DNA from 4 places in the Streptomyces sp. NBC_01142 genome. Region 1 is predicted to be linked to each of the others. Evidence: riboswitches for the same ligand, from Rfam matches in the RefSeq annotation. Region 1 holds a riboswitch; each other region holds the start of a gene.

Region 1 (5,521 bases):
TATCGGCTTCGGGATCGCCGCGCTCGCCGCGCAGCGCCAGAGGATCCGCCGGGTCGTCCTGCCGCTGCTGGGACTCGCCCTCGCGATGGGCATGCACGCCCTGTGGAACGCCTCGGCGTCACTCTTCGGCCCGTGGGGGTTCTACGCCGTGTACGGGGCGTTCATGGTCCCCGCCTTCGGCCTGCTGACCTGGCTGGCGATCTGGACGCGGCAGCGCGAACTGCACACGATATCCACCGAACTGCCCGCGTACGCCGCGGCCGGCTGGCTGACGGATGCGGAGCCGCGCGCCCTCTCCTCCATGCGGGCGCGCACGATGGCGCGCGACTTCGCCCGGCACAGGTACGGACCGGCCGCCGCGCACACCGTGTCGGAGTACGAGCGGTTCGCGACCTCCCTGGCGTTTCTGCGCCATCGGGCCCGCCGGGGTGCGGCGGGCCCGGACTTCATGGCGCGCGAGCAGGAACTGCTGCACCACCTGTGGCAGCGCAAGGAGGCGGCCGGTCCGGCGCTCACGTACGCGGCGCGGGCGACGGGCCGGGTGCGGGTGCCGCCGCCGCACCGCGACTACAGCGGCCACAACCCGTACCGCTACTAGCTACTCCCGACCCGGCCCGTACGGCCACTACGCCCCGTCCCGCCCGTCGCCCCGTCCCGCCCGCTACGGGGCAGCGGCCGCCGTCAGCTCGGCCAGCTCCTCCGCCGTCAGCTCCAGGTCCGCGACGGCCAGCAGGGCGGGCAGCTGCTCCACCCTGCGGGCCGAGGCGATCGGCGCGGCGACCGTCGGCTGCGCGGCCAGCCAGGCCAGCGCAACAGTCGCGATCTCGGCGCCGCGCGCCCCGGCCACGGTGTCGAGCGCGGCGAGCACCTTGAGGCCCCGATCCGTCTGCAGGTGCCTGGCCGCACTCCCGGCCCGCGGGCTGTCCACCGACGTATCCGGCCGGTATTTGCCGGTGAGGAAACCGGACGCGAGCGCGTAGTAGGGGACGGCGGCGAGTCCGGCGCGGGCGGCCGTGTCCTGGAGCTCCCCCTCGTAGGTCTCCCGGGAGACGAGGTTGTAGTGCGGCTGCAGCGCGACGTAGCGAGCGAGCCCCTCGCGCTCCGAGAAGTCCAGCGACGCCTGCAGCCGTTCGGCACTGAGGTTGGAGGCGGCTATGGCGCGCACCTTGCCCTCCCTCACCAGCTGGTCGAGGGCGATGATGATCTCCTCGACCGGGACGGACGGGTCGTCGAAGTGCGTGTAGAACAGGTCGATGCGGTCGGTACGGAGCCGGCTCAGCGACGCCTCGGCCGCGGCCTTGATCGTCGTGGCGGAGAGGCCCCTGTACTGGGGGTGGGCGCCGACCTTGGTGGCGACAACGATCTCGGAGCGGTTGCCACGCGCGGCCAGCCAGTCGCCGATGACGGTCTCGGACTCGCCACCTGCGTTGCCCGGCACCCACGAGGAGTAGCTGTCGGCGGTGTCGATGAAGTTGCCGCCCGCGGCGGTGTAGGCGTCGAGTACGGCGAAGGACTGCGCCTGGTCGGCCGTCCAGCCGAAAACGTTGCCGCCGAGGGCGAGCGGGAACACGGCGAGGTCGGAGGAGCCGAGGGTACGGAGTGACATCATGCGTTGATCAACGGCCGTACCAGGGCGGGCTATTCCGGCCGGCGGGCCCGCACAGCCCGGCAGCCCTGGCGTCGGGGGTGTACGCCAGGGCTGCCGGGGAATACGAGAGCTGCGCGCGGCACCACGAAGGCTGCCGTAGTGCCGGAGTGCTCACATGCCGTGGAGACAGGTACTCGGACAAGTCCCCGGGCAGGGACAGGGACTCAGACGGAGAGGCCCATGCCGCGCAGCCACGCCATCGGGTCGACGCCGTCGCCGGACGCCGTGTGAACCTCCAGGTGGAGGTGCGGCCCTGTCACATTGCCGGTGGCGCCCACGCGACCGATGACATCGCCGGTGCCGACCTTCTGCCCGACGCTGACGGCGATTGAGGACTGGTGGCTGTACGAGACCTCCGTACCGTCCTCGAGCTCCAGCACCGTGTGGTAGCCGTACGAGCCGGACCAGCCCGCCGACTTGACGGTGCCACCGTGCACGGCCTTGAGTGGCGTGCCCGTCGGGGCGGCGAAGTCGAGACCCGTGTGATACCCGGAGGACCACATCGAACCGGACTGACCGAAGGTAGAGGTGATCGTGTACGAGGAGAGCGGGACGGCGTAGCTCTTGGCAAGCTCGGCGAGCCGATCAGCCTCGGCCTTGGCCGCCGCGGCCTCCTCGGCCTTCCGCTTCTCGGCCTCGACCTTGGCCTCCGCCTCGCTCTGCTGCTTCCTCGCCTCGGACGCGGCTTTCTCGGCGGCGAGCTTCTCAGCGGCTGCCTTCGCTTCGGCGTCCGCCTCGGCCTGCTGCTGCTCGGCCTGCTGGAGGATGCGGGCGCGCAGTGCCTCACCCGCGCTGCTCGAGCCTTGGTCCGCTACGCCCGTGGTGCCCGAGCCGGTGTCGGCGGCAACCGTCATGGCGGTGAGCGGGGCGGCGTTCGCGATCCCCGCATCGCCGTCGGCGTCGTCGGACATCAGGGAGCCCACGCCCGGCAGGGACTTGGCGTCGGGGAGGTTGTCCGAGATCGAGTCGGGAAGCGAGATGGAGACCGCAGGCTTGTCCTGCGCGGTGGCGATGCCGCCCGCGCCGACCGCTGCGATCACACCGACGCCGAGGACCGTGGAGCTACGCGCGAGTCCGCCGCGCTGCTTCAGGACACGGTGCCGACCGCGCACCGGACGGACGGAGTCCTCGGTGGGGTTCCATTCCTCCCAAGTCCGCTCCGCTCCCTCGTCACCGAAGTAGTCAGTCGCGAAGGGTGCTTCGGGGGCAGGTTTGTTGGACGCCACGGAGGCGTGCTCCTTTCCTTCCTTCTCGCCTACCGGGTTAGCTGACGGGTTCGGAGCAGGAAGGTCTCCTACGAGCGCCTCGGCCGCCGAAAAAAAGCGGCAAAGAATGCCCGATTCACCCCAATTGGTGGTTCCCCGGTTCCCTTGCGGGATTCGGCGCGTGCGCACGGTGCCGTCTCTTGCGACGACTGGGACGACCGCGCTGCGTTATCGAACGTTAATAGACTCGGGGGCCGGATTCCAAGCTGTTCCGAGTGATCATTAACGACTTTGATCACGACTTACCGGGACACAAGGGGCCGGAAGCGGGCGACTTGATCGCCCCTCAGGCAGGCTCCGTATCTGACGGTGCATCACATGCTATGCGGAGGGGTATCTTCCGACTACGCACCGTGCGGATCTGCTGATCCTCAGGTCTGCTGATCCTCAGGTCTCCCGCTCCTCGGCCCTGTCCGCCGTGCCGACCCGGACGGTCGTTTCGGCTTTGACGACCGGCACGGTCCTGCGGCGGTCCTGCTGCCCTTCCGCGGGGCGGCTGACCGCCAGCAGCGCCATGTCGTCCGTGGACCGGCCACCCGTGTACCGGCGCACGTCGGCGACCAGCGCGTCCAGCAGCTCCTCCGGCCCGGGAAAGATCCGGCCGCCGAGCCGCCCGGCGGGGTCGTAGAAGACGCCGTCCGCGTCGCGCGCCTCGGAGAGCCCGTCCGTGTAGAGGAGCAGCGTGGCCCCGGCGGGGTACGGATGCTCCTCGGCCCGGTCCGGCAGCATCCCCAGGTCGCCCATCCCCAGCGGCAGCGCGGCCACGGTCGGCTCCAGCATGTCCAGGTCCCCGTCCGCGTACAGCATCAGCGGCTGCGGATGCCCCCGGTTCACCACCCGCACCACGCCCCCGCCGCGCGGGACCTCGGCGAGTACGGCCGTGGTGAACCCCTCGAAGATGTCAAGGGTGTCCCGCCGTGTCCCCTCACGGGCCAGGGCACGCTCCAGTCGCTCGGCAACGCCCTCCAGCGACCTCTCCTGCTCGGCGGCCTCCCGGAACGCCCCGATGACGACGGCCACCGCCTCGACTGCCTCCATCCCCTTGCCGCGGACGTCGCCCACGACCAGCCGCACGCCGTACGGGGTGTCCTGTACGGCGAAGAGGTCGCCGCCGATGAACGCGTCCGCCTGCGCCGCCTCGTACCGCGCGGCGACCTGCAACCCGCCGATCCGGTCGACGGGGGTGGGCAGCACGGCACGCTGGGCGGTCTCGGCGATGACGCGGGCGGAGGCGAGCCGCTCGCCGCTGCGCATCACGACCCTGTTGATGAGCAGCGCGAACCCGGCGACGGTCAGCACGGTGAACAGCTCGGTGTACGCCGGGACGCGGCCGATGGTGCCGTTGTAGATGTGCAGGCCGAGCACGGCCGCGACCGCCGCGATGCCGGTCAGCAGGGTGGTGCGCCAGGAGAAGAAGGGGGCGGCGATCAGCGGAGCGGCCGAGAAGAGCGGCGCGGCCGTGAACTGGGGCGGGGTCGCGAGGTCGTAGACCAGCCCGCCGATGATCAAGAGTGTGGGCAGCGCCCGGACGAAGCGGCGAGCCTTGTTGATGCCGGCCTTGTCTCGCTGCCCCACCGCTGTTCTCCTGCCAGTCCACCCACGGCCACGGCTGCGGACGGAACCGCGCCCTTCGCCCTACCCAGGCTGGCCGCAGCGGCGCCGGGCGGCGACTCGCCTTCGGCCAAGTGGGCGACAGGAGATGGGGACGGACGGAAGCGTACGGGGGGGCAGCCTGGGGCGTACGGGAGCAGACGAGCGCGTACGGGCCAGGGCCGGAGCGCACGGAGCACGGCGCCCAGCCGACTCCGGTCGGCTCCGATCGGCCCCGTCGGCACCGGTCAGCTGCAGTCAGCCGCGGTCCACCCCGAGGGCAATGACCCCGACCAGGCCGGCGGGCGCGAGCACGCGCCCGTCGCCGCCACCGCCACCGCCGCCGGCGCCCTGCCAGACACCGATCAGCAGGGCGCAGAGGGCGAGCAGCGCCGCGACGGCAGAAGCCGTCCGGGCCGCCACCTCACCATCCTGATCACGCCGAACATCCCGAACGCATTGATCACTCATAGCGCACGCGACACTACTCCACGCATTCACGGGACGGCATACGACAACGGCCCGGCACTCTCATCGAGTGCCGGGCCGTAGCCTGCAAGTAGCGGGGACAGGATTTGAACCTGCGACCTCTGGGTTATGAGCCCAGCGAGCTACCGAGCTGCTCCACCCCGCGTCGGTAAACACAACCTTACGCCATCCGGAGCAAGATCCACACCATTGATGAGTACGAACGCTCTGTCGCCCCTCCTGCCACTCCGCCACCATGCTCCGCATGGGGGAAATCGTGAGGGAGAGCAGGGAGCAGAGCCAGCAGGGTGAGCGGGGCGAGAAGACCTGGGCCCTGACTGCGGGACATCTGCTGCTCGTCTGGTTCTTCGGTTCGGCGGTGGCGCCCGCCCTGGGTTTCGCGATAGTCGGCGCCGGGTGGGGCGGCGGCATGCCCGCAGCGCTGATCACCCTGCTCGTCGGCGGGCCGGTCGCGGTCGCGGCGCTGGCCGCGCTGGGCCGGCTCGCACGCGGCATGGTGCCGCTCTGCGCGACGACAGGCGGCCTCATC
Region 2 (5,521 bases), 550 kb from region 1:
TATCTGCGCGAGGCAGGCATCACCGTGGAGCACACCGCGCTCACCGCCGAGGAGCTGGTGGACGCCTGTGCCGGGAGTACCTCCCGGGCCGGGGGCGCCGGGGCCGAGGGCCCTGGGGAAGGGCGGACCATCGTGGTTCTGCCCTCCGGCGAGGGCGACCGGGCCCTGACCGACGGGCTGGCCCGGCTGGCCGGCTCCGGCCGGGTGCAGATGCCGGACCTGGAACTGCTGCCCGGCTCGTACGACCTGCCCGGCGCCCGTCTCCTCGACCTCGTCCAGGTCATGGACCGGATCAGGCGCGAGTGCCCCTGGTCCTCGCAGCAGACGCACGAGGGACTCGCCAAGTACGGCATCGAGGAGGCGTACGAACTCGTCGAGGCCATCGAGGACGGCGACCGCGACGAGCTGCGCGAGGAGCTCGGGGACGTACTCCTGCAGGTCGTCTTTCATGCGGCCATCGCGCAGGAGGACGAGGCCGAGCCGTTCTCCATCGACGACGTCGCCGGGACGATCGTCGAGAAGCTGATCCACCGCCACCCGCATGTCTTCGGCGACGCGACCGCCGAGACACCGGAGGAGGTCCGGGAGCACTGGCTCCGTACGAAGGCGATCGAGAAGCAGCGCGACTCGGTGACCGACGGCATCCCGCTCGGCCAGCCCGGCCTCGCGCTGGCGGCCAAGCTGGCTTCGCGGGTACGGACGGCGGGCCTCGAGGTGCCGCTGCCCGCCGGCGAGGGCATCGGGTACGCCCTGCTCGCACTCGCCGTCCGCGCGGAGGCGAACGGCGAGGACCCGGAGGCCGCCCTGCGCGCCGCCGCCCGCGCCTACCGGGACGCGGTCCGTGCCGCCGAGGGGCAGGAGTGAGCGCTCGGCCGGAGCTGTTCACCTGGGAGTTCGCCACCGATCCGTATCCGGCGTACGCCTGGCTGCGCGAGCACGAGCCGGTGCACAGAGCGACACTGCCCAGCGGGGTCGAGGCATGGCTGGTGACGCGGTACGCCGATGCCAGGCAGGCTCTCGCCGACCAGCGGCTGTCGAAGAATCCGGCGCACCACGCCGAGCCCGCGCACGCCAGGGGGAAGACGGGAATCCCGGGCGAGCGCAAGGCGGAGCTGATGACGCATCTGCTGAACATCGACCCGCCCGACCACACGCGGCTGCGGCGGCTCGTGTCGAAGGCGTTCACCCCGCGCCGGGTCGCCGAATTCGCCCCGCGGGTGCAGGAGTTGACCGACCGGCTCATCGATGGATTCATCGAGAAGGGGGAGGCTGACCTGATTCACGAGTTCGCGTTCCCGCTCCCCATCTATGCCATCTGCGACATGCTCGGTGTCCCGCGCGAGGACCAGGACGACTTCCGCGACTGGGCGGGCATGATGATCCGTCACGGTGGCGGGCCGCGCGGCGGAGTTGCCCGCTCGGTGAAGAAGATGCGCGGCTATCTCGCGGAGTTGATCCACCGGAAGCGGGTGGAGCCGGGTGACGACCTGATCTCCGGGCTGATCCGCGCCAGTGACCACGGCGAGCACCTCACCGAGAACGAGGCCGCGGCGATGGCCTTCATCCTTCTCTTCGCGGGCTTCGAGACGACGGTCAATCTCATCGGCAACGGGGTCTACGCGCTGCTGCGCAACCCGCAGCAGCGCGAGCGGCTCCAGGCCTCCCTGGCAAAGGGGGAGAGCGGTCTACTCGCCACCGGTGTCGAGGAGTTGCTGCGCTACGACGGGCCCGTGGAGCTCGCGACCTGGCGGTTCGCGACCGAGCCGCTCACGCTCGGCGGGGAGCGGATCGCGGCGGGCGATCCCGTACTGGTCGTCCTCGCGGCCGCGGACCGGGACCCGGAGCGCTTCACCGCTCCGGACACCCTCGATCTCTCCCGGCGCGACAACCAGCATCTGGGGTACGGGCACGGCATCCACTACTGCCTCGGCGCGCCGCTCGCGCGACTGGAGGGACAGACCGCACTCGCGACGCTGCTCAGCAGAATGCCGGACTTGAGGCTTGCGGGCGATCCGGCCGATTTGCGGTGGCGTGGGGGGCTCATTATGCGTGGATTGCGCACGCTGCCGGTGGAGTTCACCCCTTCGCGCATCTGACGTATATCTGACGCTGCGTCAAAACTGTGACTTCCGCGTGATCTCCGCTGTATCGACTTGTGACTCGCGTTCGATGCGGCTACCTTCACCGTCGTCTCGGCAGTTACGCGAAAGGCAACCGCATGCGCTCCGGCAATGGCCGTCATCGTCGTCCCCGCCAGGCTCCGGCCCTCGTCGTCGCGGCAGGGGTGACGGGATCGGCCATCGCGATCCCGCTGCTCGGCGCGACCTCGGCGTCCGCCGCCGACGCCTCCATGTGGGACCGCGTCGCGGAGTGCGAGAGCGGCGGCATGTGGAGTGCCGACCTTGGCAACGGGTACTACGGCGGGCTGCAGTTCTCGCAGGAGACCTGGCAGAGCTTCGGCGGTACGACGTACGCGCCCCGAGCCGATCTCGCCAGCCGCTCCCAGCAGATAGCGGTCGCGGAGAAGATCCTCGCCGCGCAGGGCCCCGAGGCGTGGCCCAGCTGCTCGCCGATCGCCGGGCTGACGGACGACGGTGCCGACACCGGCGTCGACCCGGGCGGCCTGCCGTCGGATGGGCAGAGCACTCCGGCGAAGCCGTCCGCCCCCGCCGGGTCGGCCACACCCGAGAAGGCCACCGAGCCCTCCGGGTCCGCTGAGCCGTCGACCGAGCCCTCGCCCGCCGGGTCGGACACGCCCAAGAAGGCCACCGAGCCGGCCAGGCCCGCCGAGTCGGCCGCACCCGACTCCGCCGAGGCGGGCACGGATGCCGGCAGCGGCAAGCACCGCGGCGGGCCCGCCCCGGAGAAGGTCGAGCCGGGCAATACGGACAATGAGCGCGAAACGGGTCGTCATGCCTCGCGAGGTGACGGTCCGGCGCGTGACACGGCCGGCGTCGCGGACGTCGATCCCGGCGAGTACACCGTCCGCCCCGGCGACAGTCTCTGGGCCATCGCCGACGAGCGTGAGGTGCCCGGCGGCTGGTCCGCGATCTACGAGGCGAACGAGCAGGCCCTCGGTGCGGATCCCGACCTCATCCTCCCTGGCCAGAGCCTCGATCTGGACCTGAAGTAGCGGCAGTTCGCGGTCTTATGTCCGGTTCTGTGTAAGTGAGACAAGGGTCTCTTTGCCCCAACTGGTGCAGCTTGCCCGGCGGAACCGCTGCTTCCGCCCCTCACCTGCGGAAACGAGAGTTCCCCGAGTGGCGAGATGGGTGTTTTCTCCCCGATGTTCCTCTTTTGAACATCGGGGAGCGCTGTGTTTACGGTCGGAACCGCTCGCCACCGCGGGCACCACTGACCGTCACGCCGAATCCTGCCGTCGGTCGGGGGGAGTACTCGTCGCTCAGAGCGCCGAAGGCAGGAGCGGGGGACCCAAGGTAAGCGCCGGACCCGGCCGTTGAGGATGAACGGCCGATCACGGCTTGGGGTGAAGCTGCGCGCTGGACGCGCGGCCGGGCAACTCACTTGGCCCGAACCCGACAGCTCACCTCGTAGGCGTCGGTGAGGAGAAGTTCCATGCTGCGTTTCAGCAATGGCAAGCACCGTCGCCCGACCGTTTTCCATCGCGCTTCCCGTATCGCCGCGCTCGCCGGTGTCGCCGGTGCGGCCGTGGCCGCCCCGCTGCTCGGCGCGACCTCCGCCTCCGCCGCGACCACGTCCGAGTGGGACCAGGTCGCCCAGTGCGAGGCCGGCGGCAACTGGTCCATCAACACCGGCAACGGCTACTACGGCGGCCTGCAGTTCTCGTCCTCCACCTGGGCCGCGTACGGCGGCACCGCCTACGCCGCGTCGGCCGACCAGGCCTCCAAGTCCCAGCAGATCGCGGTCGCCGAGAAGGTCCTGGCCGGCCAGGGCAAGGGTGCCTGGCCGAGCTGTGGCGTGGGCCTGTCCAACGCCGCCAACGACGGCGGCTCCGCCGAGCCGTCCCAGGCCCCGGCCCCGGCTCCCGCCCCGGAGCGCGCCGAGGCCCCGACCACCCGCTCCGAGCGCGCCGAGGCCCCCGCCCCGGCCGCGAAGCCCGCCGCCAAGGGCTTCGAGAAGGGCGACGGCGAGTACAAGGTCAAGGCCGGCGACACCCTCGGCACGATCGCCGAGGAGAAGAAGGTCGAGGGCGGCTGGAAGAAGCTGTTCGACCTGAACAAGGACATCGTCGACGACGCCGACGTGATCTACCCGGGCCAGCAGCTCCACCTGAGCTGACCCCCGGGCCCCAGAGCCCCCCGGTCCGGCGCCTATTCCCCCGTACGCGCCGGGCCGGGGTTTTGCCTGTCAGCGGCACGCGAACCCATTACCGGCAGGTAGGTTCGGTGCGCTTTCTCCCGTACGCGGCTGTTCATGCGCTTTTTCGTCCCAGGGGGCGGGCATCGGCCGGCTGATGTCCCGGAGCCGGTTAGGCTCTTGCCGCAAGGCCAATGAGACCCTGCACCTCATAGCGTCACATCCCATAAGGAGATGCTCGTGCCGTCCATCGACGTCGTCGTAGCCCGGGAAATCCTGGACTCCCGAGGCAACCCCACGGTCGAGGTCGAGGTTGGCCTCGACGACGGCAGCACGGGTCGTGCTGCTGTTCCCTCCGGCGCCTCCACCGGTGCGTTCGAGGCTCTCGAGCTCCGCGACGGTGACCAGAACCGCTACCTCGGCAAGGGTGTCGAGAAGGCCGTCCTCGCCGTCATCGAGCAGATCGGCCCGGAGCTCGTCGGCTACGACGCCACCGAGCAGCGCCTGATCGACCAGGCGATGTTCGACCTGGACGCCACCCCGGACAAGTCCTCCCTCGGCGCCAACGCCATCCTCGGCGTCTCCCTCGCCGTGGCGCACGCCGCCTCCGAGGCCTCCGACCTGCCGCTCTTCCGCTACCTCGGCGGCCCGAACGCGCACCTGCTGCCCGTTCCGATGATGAATATCCTCAACGGTGGGTCGCACGCCGACTCCAACGTGGACATCCAGGAGTTCATGATCGCGCCGATCGGCGCGGAGTCCTTCTCCGAGGCCCTGCGCTGGGGCGCCGAGGTCTACCACACCCTCAAGTCCGTCCTGAAGACCAAGGGTCTGTCCACCGGTCTCGGTGACGAGGGCGGCTTCGCGCCGAACCTCGACTCCAACCGCGCCGCCCTGGACCTCATCCTCGAGGCCATCAAGCAGGCCGGTTACGTCCCGGGCAAGGACATCGCGCTCGCGCTCGACGTCGCCGCGTCCGAGTTCTACAAGGACGGCTCGTACGAGTTCGAGGGCAAGTCCCGCTCGGCCGCCGAGATGACCGAGTACTACGAGGAGCTCGTCGCGGCGTACCCGCTCGTCTCCATCGAGGACCCGCTCTTCGAGGACGACTGGGCCGGCTGGAAGGTCCTCACCGACAAGCTGGGCACCAAGGTCCAGATCGTCGGCGACGACCTCTTCGTCACCAACCCGGAGCGTCTGGCCCGCGGCATCGAGGACGGCGCCGCCAACGCGCTGCTCGTCA
Region 3 (5,521 bases), on a different contig from region 1:
GTACCGCGCCCACCCGGACTGGGTGCAGCACCATCCGGGGCGGGCGCGGACCGAGTTCCGCAACCAGCTCGTGCTGAACCTTGCCCGCGAGGACGTACAGGTCTACCTCTGGGAGCAGTTGGACGGGCTGCTGAGCAGCGCGCCCATCGACTATGTGAAATGGGACTTCAACCGCTGCTTCACGGACGCCGGCTGGCCCGGCGAGGAGTATCCGCAGAAGCTGTGGGTCGCGCATGTGCATGGGCTGTACGCGCTGCTGGACCGGCTGCGGGCCGCGCATCCCGGTGTCGCCTTCGAATCCTGCTCGGGCGGCGGCGGCCGGATCGACCTCGGGATCCTCTCCCGGACCGACCAGGTGTGGACCTCCGACAACACCGATCCGCTGGACCGGCTCGCCATCCAGGACGGCTTCACGCAGCTGCACCCGGCCCGGGTCATGGCGGCATGGGTCACCGACAGTCCCAACCTCCAGCTCAATGGCCGCGTCAGCACCCTGCGATTCCGCTTTGTCAGCGCGATGGCAGGAGTGCTCGGGGTCGGCGGCGATCTTGCGGAGTGGAGCGAGGAGGAGCTCGCCGAGGCGCGCGGCTGGGTGGATCTCTACAAGAAGATCAGGCCCCTCGTTCAGCACGGCGAGCTGCACCGGCTGCGGGCGCCCGAGGGCGGGCTCAGTGCCGTGCAGTACCTGCTCGGGGACGAGACCGTGGTTCTGGCCTGGCTCCAGGCGCAGCACTACGGAGAGCAGCCGCCGAGGCTCAGGCTGCTCTACCTTCTTGATCGGGTTGGTCCTCCCATTCGTAGGGTGAGGACACCCAGGGGTGTCGGGTGTGGCTATCAGGCTGCTGCCGACGGTGGCTTCCCTCGCTTCGCCGCCCGGCGCCCCACGACGACTCGGCCGCCGATTAGGAAGTGCGAACAAGTCGCTGAGTAGAGCAATGCCGGCGAGGTCGTCCGTGGTACGAACCGTACGAATACGCATGGCAGGAGCGCGATGAGCCGGATATGGGTGGGCATCGACAGCGGCAAGGGCCATCATCACGGCCTTGCGATGGACGCCGACAGCAAGACATTGCTCTCGCGGCGGGTCGCCAACGACGAGCCCGAGCTGCTGAAGCTGATCGGTGACGTCCTCGACCTGGCCGACGGCCGTCAGGTCACCTGGGCCATCGACATGACCGGGGGCGAGCCCGCGCTGCTGCTGGCCCTGCTGGTCAGCCACGGCCAGGAGGTCCTCTACATCCCCGGCCGCCTGGTCAACCGGGCCTCCGACGGCTACCGCGGTGAGGGCAAGACCGATGCCCGCGACGCCTACGTGATCGCCGACCAGGCCAGGATGCGCCGCGACCTGCGGCCCATCCGCCCCGGCGACGAAGCCGCCATCGAGCTCAAGCTGCTGACTGGACGCCGTGCCGACCTTGTCGAGGACCGCACCCGCGTGGTCAACCGCCTTCGCGGCACCCTGATGAGCATGTTCCCGGCCCTGGAACGGGCCCTGGACGTGACCAACGCCGGACCGCTCAAGCTGCTGACGGGCTACCAGACCCCGGCCGCGATCCGCCGCACCGGCACCTCGCGGCTGACCAAGTGGCTGGCCAACCGCAAGGTCCGTAACGCGAGGGCCCTGGCCGAGGCGGCGGTCGGGGCCGCCGAGCGCCAGCACACCTCGATCCCAGGGGAGAAGACCATCGCCAGGCTGGTCCACACCCTGGCCGAGGAGGTGATGACCCTCAACGAGCAGATCTCCGAGATGGACAAGCTCATCGAGGGCCGGTTTCGCGAGCACGAACTCGCCGACATAGTCCAAAGTGTTCCGGGCATCGGCACCGTGCTCGGTGCGGAGTTCCTCGCCGCCATCGGCGGCAGCCTCGACGAGTTCGACTCCCCGGACGCCCTGGCGGCCTTCGCCGGTGTCGCTCCCGCGCCGCGTGACTCGGGCAAGGTCAGCGGCAATCTCCACCGGCCCATGGCATACCACCGGCGATTGCAGCGGGTGTTCTACACCTCCGCGCTGGTCAGCATCCGATGCGATCCCAACTCCCGGAAGTTCTACGACCGCAAACGCGCCGAGGGGAAGAAACACGTCCAGGCCGTGCTCGCCCTCGCCCGCCGACGCGTCAACGTCCTATGGGCCCTGATCCGCGACCGACGGTGCTACCAGGTCGCACCCCCAGTGACACCGGCTGCTTGACAACAACATTAGGAAGCGCGGAATCGATCCCTCGGCGGCGTACGAATGCCTGGACACCAAAGCCGTCCACCGCGGAGCCGTACTGCTGCACCACGGACTGCACACCGGGCTGAAAGGTGACATGGACGCCACCGTGATCCGGCTGCGGCGCCGCTGACCGGGCCCGGGCCGTCACCGGCATTCTTCGCAGCAGGGAACCGGGCGTATCCCGCTCCAAGGAATTGCGGCGACTTCCGCGTCCGGCGCCCACCGAGATTTTCCCGGCGCCGATGAGCAATCCGGTCGCCACCGGCCCCGGTGGTCGGCATGTACGCGGAAAACGCCCGGCTGGATTTGCCCTCGGCGATACCGCATTCGCCACGACGGCCAGAAGGCTTCCGCGGGTCGTCCCGAGGACGGCCGTACAGGCTCGTCGCGACGGTGACCGACGTCACCCGCGGGCTGCTGCCGCCGGCTGCCCGACAGGGAGGCAGTGAAGGGTGATTCGTGGCGGTTTGTCCGATTTTGAGGTCGGGGTCCTTGCCCGTACGGAGGGGAGGTCATGGTCGAACCGGATGACCGCCCCGGTGAATTCCTGCGGTCATAGCAGGTATTGAGGCTTCGGGTGGCAAGTGGGGGTGAACGTCATTAAATGATGCTTCTGTCCGTATTGGACGATTCGACATAACGTGCCCCATCTACAAGGGAGATGGGGCCTGGCTCGTGAGCAGGATCATATCCGTGACGGTGTGTGGTGATTCTGTGGAGGCGAATTCCGTTGTCAGGGGGAAAGTTGGGCTGCTGAGTCCACGGAGGGTGACCGGAATTCTGCGGACATGTCACAGGGATCATTGGCCCGCGAATGTGATGGCTTGTACCCGCCCGACCGACTCGCTTACGGTCACCGTCAATCCGGACGGACCGCCTCATCCTGCCGCCGACCGGAATTCGAACCCACCCACGTGTGGCAGGAGCGGGGGACCCAGGTAGTACGCCGATTCCGGAGTTCCGGAGCGGCTTGGGGTGAAGTCGTGCAGCAGCGCGACCGGGCATCTCCAGCCCGAACCCGACAGCTCACCTCGCCGGCGCCGGAGAGGAATGCGCCATGCCCGCAAAGGGTAAGCACCGCCGTCCCAAGTCCAACCCGATCACCCGCGGATTCGTCGCCGCAGGTACGGGTGGCGCCGCCATCGCACTTCCGCTCATCGGTGCCACCGGCGCCCACGCGGCAGGCAGCACGACGCCCGCCGCCGCGCCGGAGAAGGCCGTGACCGCCTCCTCCTTCTCCTCCGCCTCCAGTGCCGCCGCGGCACCCGCGGCGCAGAAGAACGCCGCCCCCACCGTCTACTCCGTCGTCTCCGGCGACTTCCTGTCGAAGATCGCCGACGAGCACGACGTCCGCGGCGGCTGGCAGAAGCTGTACCAGGACAACCGTGAGGTCGTCGGTGACGACCCCTCGCTGATCCACCCCGGCCTCAAGATCACGATCGGTGCGAAGTCGAAGGCCAAGGCCCCGGAGAGGGCCGAGCCGAAGGCCGAATCGAAGCCCGAGTCGAAGCCCGAGCCGAAGCCCCGTTCGGAGAAGAAGGCCAAGTCCTCGCCCAACTCCGCCGCGGACTCGGCCTCGTCGTCCGCGCCGCAGCCCTCGTCCAATGACTCCGGCAGCGGTGCCGCGCGCGGCTCAGGCTTCACCGCCCCCGTCGACGGCGCGAGCATCAGCACCGCCTACCGTGCCTCCGGCGCCATGTGGTCCAGCGGCTATCACACCGGTGTCGACTTCGCCGCGGCCTCCGGCACCAGCGTCAAGTCCGTCGGTGCGGGCACCGTGGTCTCCGCCGGCTGGGGTGGCTCCTACGGCAACGAGGTCGTCATCCAGCACAGCGACGGCAGCTACTCGCAGTACGCCCACCTCTCCTCCCTCTCTGTCTCCTCCGGCGAGAGCGTGACCGGCGGCCAGCAGATCGGCCTCTCCGGCTCCACCGGAAACTCCAGCGGCCCGCACCTGCACTTCGAGATCCGCACCGGTCCCAGCTACGGATCGGACGTCGACCCGCTTGCCTACCTGCGCCAGCACGGCGTGTCCATCTGACGTCTGCTCACCTCTCTGACGTCTGGTCACCGCTCTGCGCTGACGACTTCTCCCCTCGCGCCGCCGTCCCGTGGTGCGAGGGGAGTCGTCGTATTCCGGGTTGGTCGAAACTTGACCGGTGGTATAGATCACCCCTCGTCAACCCCTCCTTACGGTCGCGTAGGTCACATCCATAAGGGAAAGATGTGGTCTTGTGGCAGACGATTCGAGAACAGGGAAAAATGGCATATTCGGGTCGTACGCGGCGATTGGTGACAGTTTCACCGAAGGTGTCGGAGACCCGGGCCCCGATGGGATGTACGTCGGCTGGGCGGACCGTTTCGCGGTCCTGCTCGACGACCGCATGCCGGAGCACACCTTCAGGTACGCCAATCTCGCGGTACGCGGCCGTCTTCTCGACCAGATCGTCGAGGAACAGGTCCCCAGGGCAAGGGAACTCGCCCCGGATCTGGTGACGTTCTGCGCGGGCGGCAACGACATCATCCGGCCCGGCAGCGACCCCGACGACGTCGCGGAGCGCTTCGAACGGGCGGTCGCCGACCTCGCCGGTGCGGTCGGCACCGTCATGGTGACCACCGGCTTCGACACGCGCGGAGTGCCGGTCCTGCGCCATCTGCGCGGCAAGATCGCGACATTTACCGCGCATGTACGGTCCATCGCCGACCGCTACGACTGCCCCGTCCTCGATCTGTGGTCGCTCAAGTCCGTGCAGGACAGGCGTGCTTGGGACAGCGACCGGCTGCATCTGTCACCCGAGGGCCACACTCGGATCGCGCTGCGCGCCGCCCAGGTACTCGGGCTCGACGTGCCGGCCGACCCCGACCAGCCGTGGCCGCCCCAGCCGCCGCGCGGCGCGCTCGACGTGCGTCGCGACGACATCCAGTGGGCGCGCGAACATCTCGTGCCGTGGATCGGGCGCCGGCTGCGCGGCGAGAGCTCCGGCGACCATGTCGAGGCCAAGCGCCCGAACCTGCTGCCCCTGTGACAGCCGGCGTGCGGGGTGCGGCAGACCTGTCCCGCTGACCGGGCGCACGGCCCGGCCCCGGGGCGGTCGAAGCGGAGCGAGGCGTACGAACCAGCGCGTCAGGCCCCGGCGGCCGACAACAGCTCGGCCTGGCCGATCGGCGTACTGCCCTCTCCCGTACAGGCATACGCACCCGCCACCGCGCCGAGGCGGGCGCTCTCCTCCAGGCCGAGGCCGGACAGCCTGCCGTACAGAAAGCCGCAGACGTAGGCGTCGCCCGCGCCGTTGGAGTCGACCACCG
Region 4 (5,521 bases), on a different contig from region 1:
GGCGGACGGTGTCCGAGGTGCTGATGATGCCGAAGGAGTTCGGTCCGATGATCCGCATCCCGTACGAGCGTGCCTGCCGCACCAGGTCGCGCTGGCGTTCCCGGCCCGCGGCGCCGCTCTCGGCGTATCCGGCGGTGAGGACGACCAGGCCCTGGACGCCGTGCTCGCCGCAGTCGGCCACCGCTTCCGGCACCCGGTCGGCCGGGACGGCGACGACCGCGAGGTCGACCGCCTCCCCGATCTCCCCGACCGAGCGGAAGGCCGGGACGCCGTCCACCTCGCCCTGGTCCTCGGCGAAGGCGCGGTTCACGGCGTACGTACGGCCGGTGAACCCTGCCTCGAGAAGGTTGCGCAGCGCGGTGCGGCCCACGCCACCGGGTGCGCGGCCGACGCCGACGACGGCGACCGAACCCGGAGCGAGGAGGCGCTGCACGGAGCGGGCCTCCGCGCGCTGCTCGCGGCCGCGCTGGACCGCGAGGGACTCGGCGGTCGGTTCGAGATCGAGGGTCAGATGGACGGAGCCATCCTCGAAGCTGCGCTTCTGGGTGTAGCCCGCATCCCGGAACACCTTGATCATCTTGTTGTTGGCGGGCAGCACCTCGGCGGCGAAGCGCCGGATGCCGCGCTCGCGGGCGACCTCGGCGATGTGCTCGAGCAGGGTGGAGGCGACGCCGCGCCCCTGGTGGGCGTCCTGGACCAGGAAGGCGACCTCGGCCTCGTCGGCGGGGGCACTGGCGGGCCGGCCCTGTGCGTTGATCCGGTCGTAGCGGACGGTGGCGATGAACTCGCCGCCCACCATGACCGCAAGACCCACCCGGTCCACGTAGTCGTGATGGGTGAAGCGGTGGACGTCCTTGGCGGAGAGCCGGGGGTAGGGCGCGAAGAACCGGTAGTACTTGGACTCGTCCGAGACCTGCTCGTAGAAGCTGACCAGCCGCTCCGCGTCCTCGGTGGTGATGGGCCTGATGCGCGCGGTGCCGCCGTCGCGCAGCACCACGTCCGCCTCCCAGTGATCGGGGTAGGCGTGGTGCTGATCCTGCTCCGGCGGAGGCTGCATGGGAGAAAGCCTACGGCCGAGTCACCGGTCGCGGGGGCCGTTGGTGCGGGGCACTCTGAGGAGGGCCGACGGCCGGACAGCTGCGGCTCCGAGGTCGGCATGGAGCACGCCGCACCACATGAGAGACTGGTCTAGACAACCGCTAGTACGTGCCAAGACTTGAAGGGCAACACCATGGCTGAGCGCCGCGTCAATGTCGGCTGGGCCGAGGGCCTTCACGCCCGCCCCGCCTCCATCTTCGTCCGTGCCGCCACGGCCGCCGGCGTCCCCGTGACGATCGCCAAGGCTGACGGCAACCCTGTCAATGCCGCCTCCATGCTCGCGGTGCTCGGCCTGGGCGCGCAGGGCGGCGAGGAGATCGTGCTCGCCTCCGACGGGGACGGCGCCGACGCCGCCCTGGACCGTCTGGCAAAGCTGGTCGCCGAGGGGCTCGACGAGCTTCCCGAGACCGTCTGATCCGGCTCATTGATTAAGCCCCGGCAGAGCCGTGGTGTCCCGAATTCGGGGCACCACGGCTCTGTTCTTTTCCGGGTCCCAATCCACGGCCGGGAAGTCTCGGCCCATGGCCTTGTCAAATGAATTCGGGCAGCAGAATAGAGCTCCCGCGAATATCTCCCCTTTTGTATACGGCGCGGCTGTTAATGCCGGACGCTCGCCGTGTGTACGGCATGTTGCGAAGTCCTCACCCGCTCCTGGCGGCGCAGCCGGTGGGCGGCGGCGGCCCGTTCGGCATGCAGGGCCGTCAGCGCCCGGGCCCGTTCCCCGTCGCCGCGCGCCACGGCGTCCACGATCGCGCCGTGCTCGGCCCACGACTCGACCGGGTGGGCGGGCTGCTCCACGGCGTACATCCAGGCGATCTTGTGCCGCAGCTGGGTGAGCAGGGCGGTCAGCCCGGGGCTGCCGGAGGCCTGGGCGAGCGTCTCGTGGAACCAGGCACCCAGGGAGCGCAGATCCTCGCCCTGACCGCGGCGAGCGCGTTCCTGCCCCAGTCTGACCAGGCCGCGCAGGACTTTGAGATGCGCCTCGGTACGGCGCTGGGCGGCGCGGGCCGCTCCCAGCGGCTCCAGCAGCATCCGGATCTCCAGGAGGTCGGCGGCCTCCTGTTCGGTGGGTTCGGCGACGCAGGCACCGGCATGGCGGCGCGTGGTGACGAACCCCTCGGACTCCAGGGTGCGCAGGGCTTCACGCACGGGGACCCGGGAGACGCCGTAGCGACGGGCCAGCTGCTCCTCGGCGAGCCGACTGCCGCGGTCGAATACACCGGAGACGATGTCGTCGCGAATCGCCGTGCATACCGAGTGCGCGGGAATGCGCATGACCGAACCTCCGCTTTAATCCGCGCGAAACGCAGCCCATTGATGCCTGTTCGGTAACTCTATTGCAGTGAGGCAGATTTTCCGATGGCAGACCGGAATCCACGGATATCTTCAGGCCAGGACTGCGCCGGGAGCACCGATGCCCGCGGGCCGCACACGCCGAAGGCCCCGGCGGTGAGCCGGGGCCTTCGGTCGGAACGCAGGATCACACGGAGCGCGGATCAGGCGGGTGCAGCACCACGCGGGTTCCGCATCAGGCAGGAGCGGGTCAGACGCTGACGCCGTGCGCGCGCAGGTACGCGACCGGGTTGATGTCGGAGCCGTACTCGGCGGTGGTCCTGGCCTCGAAGTGGAGGTGCGGGCCCGTGGAGTTGCCGGTCGAGCCGGAGACGCCGATCTGCTGGCCCGGGGTGACGCTCTGGCCGACCGAGACGCCGATGGACGCGAGGTGGCCGTACTGCGTGTAGGAGCCGTCGTTCATCTTGATCACGATGTTGTTGCCGTACGAGCCGCCCCAGCCGGCCTCGACGACGGTGCCGGAGCCGACCGCCACGACCGAACTGCCGGACGGGGCACGGAAGTCCACGCCGGAGTGGCTGCCGGAGGACCAGAGCGAGCCGCCGGCCTGGTAGCCGGTGGTGACCTGCGAACCGGAGACGGGGAGCTGGAAGGAGTTCAGACGCTTGCGCTCGGCCTCGCGGGCGGCGCGCTCCTTGGCCTCGCGGGCCTCCTTGGCGCGGGCCTCGGCCTTGCGCTTCGCCTCAGCCTCGGCCTTCGCCTTGGCGGCGGCCTGCGCGGCCTCCCGCTCCTGGGCCTCGGCCTGGTCGGCTATCTGGTCGGCGAGGGAGTCGGCGGCCACGACCTGGGTCAGGCCGGTGTCCTCGACGCCGGTGGCGTCGGAGTCGGCGGCCAGCGCCGGGGAAGCGAGGGTTCCGATGACGCCGGTGGTGGCGAGGGCCGCGACGCCGGCGATGTTCGCGCTCCTGCGCGACATCCGGCTCGGGGCACGGTGCTTCCCGGTGGCACGGGTGAACGCCATGAAGTGGCTGATCCTTTCCTTCCTTCTCGCCTACCGGGTTAGCTGACGGGTTCGGAGCAGGAAGGTCTCCTACGGGCCCCTCCGCACGGGTGCGAAGGCGTCCGATTCACCCCAGGGACTGAATGGGTCCCCGGCTCCCCAGGCTCGCGCCTGACGGGGACTCGGCGATGGCTGCCCGATGCCGCGGATGCGGCGGGCTACTGGCGGACAGCCGGACCGACGCTAGGCGGGCCGTCTTTCAATCGCCAAACAGACAGGCCGTTTTGTAGCGCACGCCACAGGGCAGACAGGCAACCTCTCCCGCAAAGCGGACATAAGACGGAACCCCGACATCGCACCTGACGCCGGGGTTCCGCTTGCTTCTTCAGGTTGTTCGCCGCTTCGGCCGACCGCCGGGGCGATCAATCATCCTGTGACAACGGTCACTTCGCCGATGCCCAGCGCCCTGACCGGCTCCTCGATCTGCGACGCGTCGCCGACGAGCACCGTCACCAGACGGTCCACCGGGAAGGCACTGATGGCCGCGGCCGTCGCCTCGACCGTGCCGGTCTCTGCCAGGCGTGCATACATCTGGGCCTGGAAGTCGTCCGGGAGGTACTGCTCGACCTGGTCGGCGAGCGTGGCCGCGACGGATGCCGCCGTCTCGTACTTCAGCGGGGCGACGCCCACCAGGTTCTGCACGGCGACATCGCGCTCGGCGTCGGTGAGCCCCCCGGCCGCGAGGGTGCGCAGCACCTTCCAGAGGTCGTCCAGTGCCGGTCCGGTGTTGGGGGTGTCCACGGAGCCGCTGATGGCGAGCATCGAGGCACCCGTCCCGTCGGGGGCGGAACGCAGCACCTGGCCGAAGGCCCGTACGCCGTAGGTGTAGCCCTTCTCCTCGCGCAGGACGCGGTCCAGCCGAGAGGTGAGGGTGCCGCCGAGGCAGTACGTGCCCAGCACCAGCGCCGGCCAGACGCGGTCGTGGCGGTCCGGGCCGGTGCGGCCGATGAGCAGCTGCGTCTGTACGGCGCCGGGCCGGTCCACGATCACCACACGGCCGGTGTCGTCGGCGGTGATCGGCGGTACGGGGCGGGGCGCCGCGGTGTTGCCGGTCCAGGTGCCGAGGGTGTCGGCGAGCACGGCGTCCAGGTCGACGCCGGTGAGATCGCCGACGATCACCGCGGTGGCGGTGGCGGGCCGGACATGCGCCTCGTAGAAGGCCCGTACGGCCGGGGCGTCGATCCGCGCCACGGTCTCCTCCGAACCTTGGCGGGGGCGCGACATGCGCAGGGAGGCCGGGAAGAGCTCCTTGGACAGCTGCTTGGCGGCCCGGCGGGCCGGGTTGGCACTCTCGTGCGGGATCTCGTCCAGCCGGTTGCGTACGAGCCGCTCGATCTCGTTGTCGGCGAAGGCGGGCGCACGCAGTGCCTCGGCGAGCAGACCGAGCGCCTTGGGCAGCCTGGAGACCGGGACCTCCAGCGACACACGGACACCGGGGTGGTCGGCGTGCGCGTCGAGAGTGGCGCCGCAGCGCTCCAGCTCGGCGGCGAACTCCTCCGCCGTGTGCTTGTCCGTTCCCTCCGACAGAGCGCGCGCCATGATCGTGGCAACGCCGTCGAGGTCCTCGGGCTCGGCATCGAGCGGGGCGTCGAGGGAGATCTCGACGGCCACCACCTGCTGGCCGGGGCGGTGGCAGCGCAGCACGGTCAGCGCGTTGTCCAGCGCGCCGCGCTCGGGGGCCGGGAACGCCCAGGGCCGGGCAGTACCGGCCGTCGGCTGCGGATGGAAGTCCATGGTCACGGCAGCGTCGGTCACTGGTCCGCCCCCTCGTGCTCGTCGTTCTCGGCGTTCTCGTCGCTGTCGTCGGCAGAGAGGGGCTCGTAGACCAGCACCGCCCTGTTGTCCGGGCGCAGCCGGGCCTTGGCGACCGCCTGCACCTCCTCGGCGGTGACGTCCAGCACCCGCTGGACGGCGGTCAGCGCCAGCTGCGGGTCGCCGAACAGCACGGCATACCGGCACAGTTCGTCGGCGCGGCCGGCGACCGTGCCCAGCCGGTCGAGCCACTCGCGCTCCAACTGGGCCTGCGCGCGCTCCATCTCCTCGGCCGTGGGCCCCTCGGCGGCGAACCGC

What was found. A riboswitch is a leader RNA that binds a small molecule or an ion and turns the genes downstream of it on or off. The one in region 1 is predicted to bind cyclic di-AMP.
Region 2: linked by a shared signal. The riboswitch ahead of OG883_RS27905 (transglycosylase family protein) and the one ahead of OG883_RS30515 (M23 family metallopeptidase) in region 1 are both predicted to bind cyclic di-AMP.
Region 3: linked by a shared signal. The riboswitch ahead of OG883_RS12495 (M23 family metallopeptidase) and the one ahead of OG883_RS30515 (M23 family metallopeptidase) in region 1 are both predicted to bind cyclic di-AMP.
Region 4: linked by a shared signal. The riboswitch ahead of OG883_RS08035 (M23 family metallopeptidase) and the one ahead of OG883_RS30515 (M23 family metallopeptidase) in region 1 are both predicted to bind cyclic di-AMP.

Annotation. Positions count from the first base shown of each region.
Region 1 covers NZ_JAPEOR010000002.1:2,860,564-2,866,084, forward strand. Annotated here, with positions in the region: gene OG883_RS30505 (PrsW family intramembrane metalloprotease) at 1-598, shown strand, start outside; gene OG883_RS30510 (aldo/keto reductase) at 662-1,609, opposite strand; gene OG883_RS30515 (M23 family metallopeptidase) at 1,813-2,874, opposite strand; cyclic di-AMP (ydaO/yuaA leader) riboswitch at 2,886-3,043, opposite strand; gene OG883_RS30520 (PP2C family protein-serine/threonine phosphatase) at 3,301-4,488, opposite strand; gene OG883_RS30525 (hypothetical protein) at 4,762-4,926, opposite strand; tRNA gene OG883_RS30530 (tRNA-Met) at 5,064-5,137, opposite strand; gene OG883_RS30535 (hypothetical protein) at 5,237-5,521, shown strand, end outside.
Region 2 covers NZ_JAPEOR010000002.1:2,308,005-2,313,525, reverse strand. Annotated here, with positions in the region: gene OG883_RS27920 (nucleoside triphosphate pyrophosphohydrolase) at 1-864, shown strand, start outside; gene OG883_RS27915 (cytochrome P450) at 861-2,096, shown strand; gene OG883_RS27910 (transglycosylase family protein) at 2,219-3,133, shown strand; cyclic di-AMP (ydaO/yuaA leader) riboswitch at 3,400-3,573, shown strand; gene OG883_RS27905 (transglycosylase family protein) at 3,577-4,260, shown strand; gene eno (phosphopyruvate hydratase) at 4,513-5,521, shown strand, end outside.
Region 3 covers NZ_JAPEOR010000001.1:2,736,961-2,742,481, forward strand. Annotated here, with positions in the region: gene OG883_RS12480 (alpha-galactosidase) at 1-931, shown strand, start outside; gene OG883_RS12485 (IS110 family transposase) at 992-2,188, shown strand; gene OG883_RS12490 (GH36 C-terminal domain-containing protein) at 2,196-2,345, shown strand; cyclic di-AMP (ydaO/yuaA leader) riboswitch at 3,113-3,268, shown strand; gene OG883_RS12495 (M23 family metallopeptidase) at 3,273-4,256, shown strand; gene OG883_RS12500 (SGNH/GDSL hydrolase family protein) at 4,450-5,241, shown strand; gene OG883_RS12505 (carbohydrate kinase family protein) at 5,340-5,521, opposite strand, start outside.
Region 4 covers NZ_JAPEOR010000001.1:1,733,422-1,738,942, reverse strand. Annotated here, with positions in the region: gene OG883_RS08050 (GNAT family N-acetyltransferase) at 1-1,057, opposite strand, end outside; gene OG883_RS08045 (HPr family phosphocarrier protein) at 1,232-1,513, shown strand; gene OG883_RS08040 (GntR family transcriptional regulator) at 1,696-2,373, opposite strand; gene OG883_RS08035 (M23 family metallopeptidase) at 2,642-3,412, opposite strand; cyclic di-AMP (ydaO/yuaA leader) riboswitch at 3,425-3,589, opposite strand; gene OG883_RS08030 (pitrilysin family protein) at 3,818-5,206, opposite strand; gene OG883_RS08025 (pitrilysin family protein) at 5,203-5,521, opposite strand, start outside.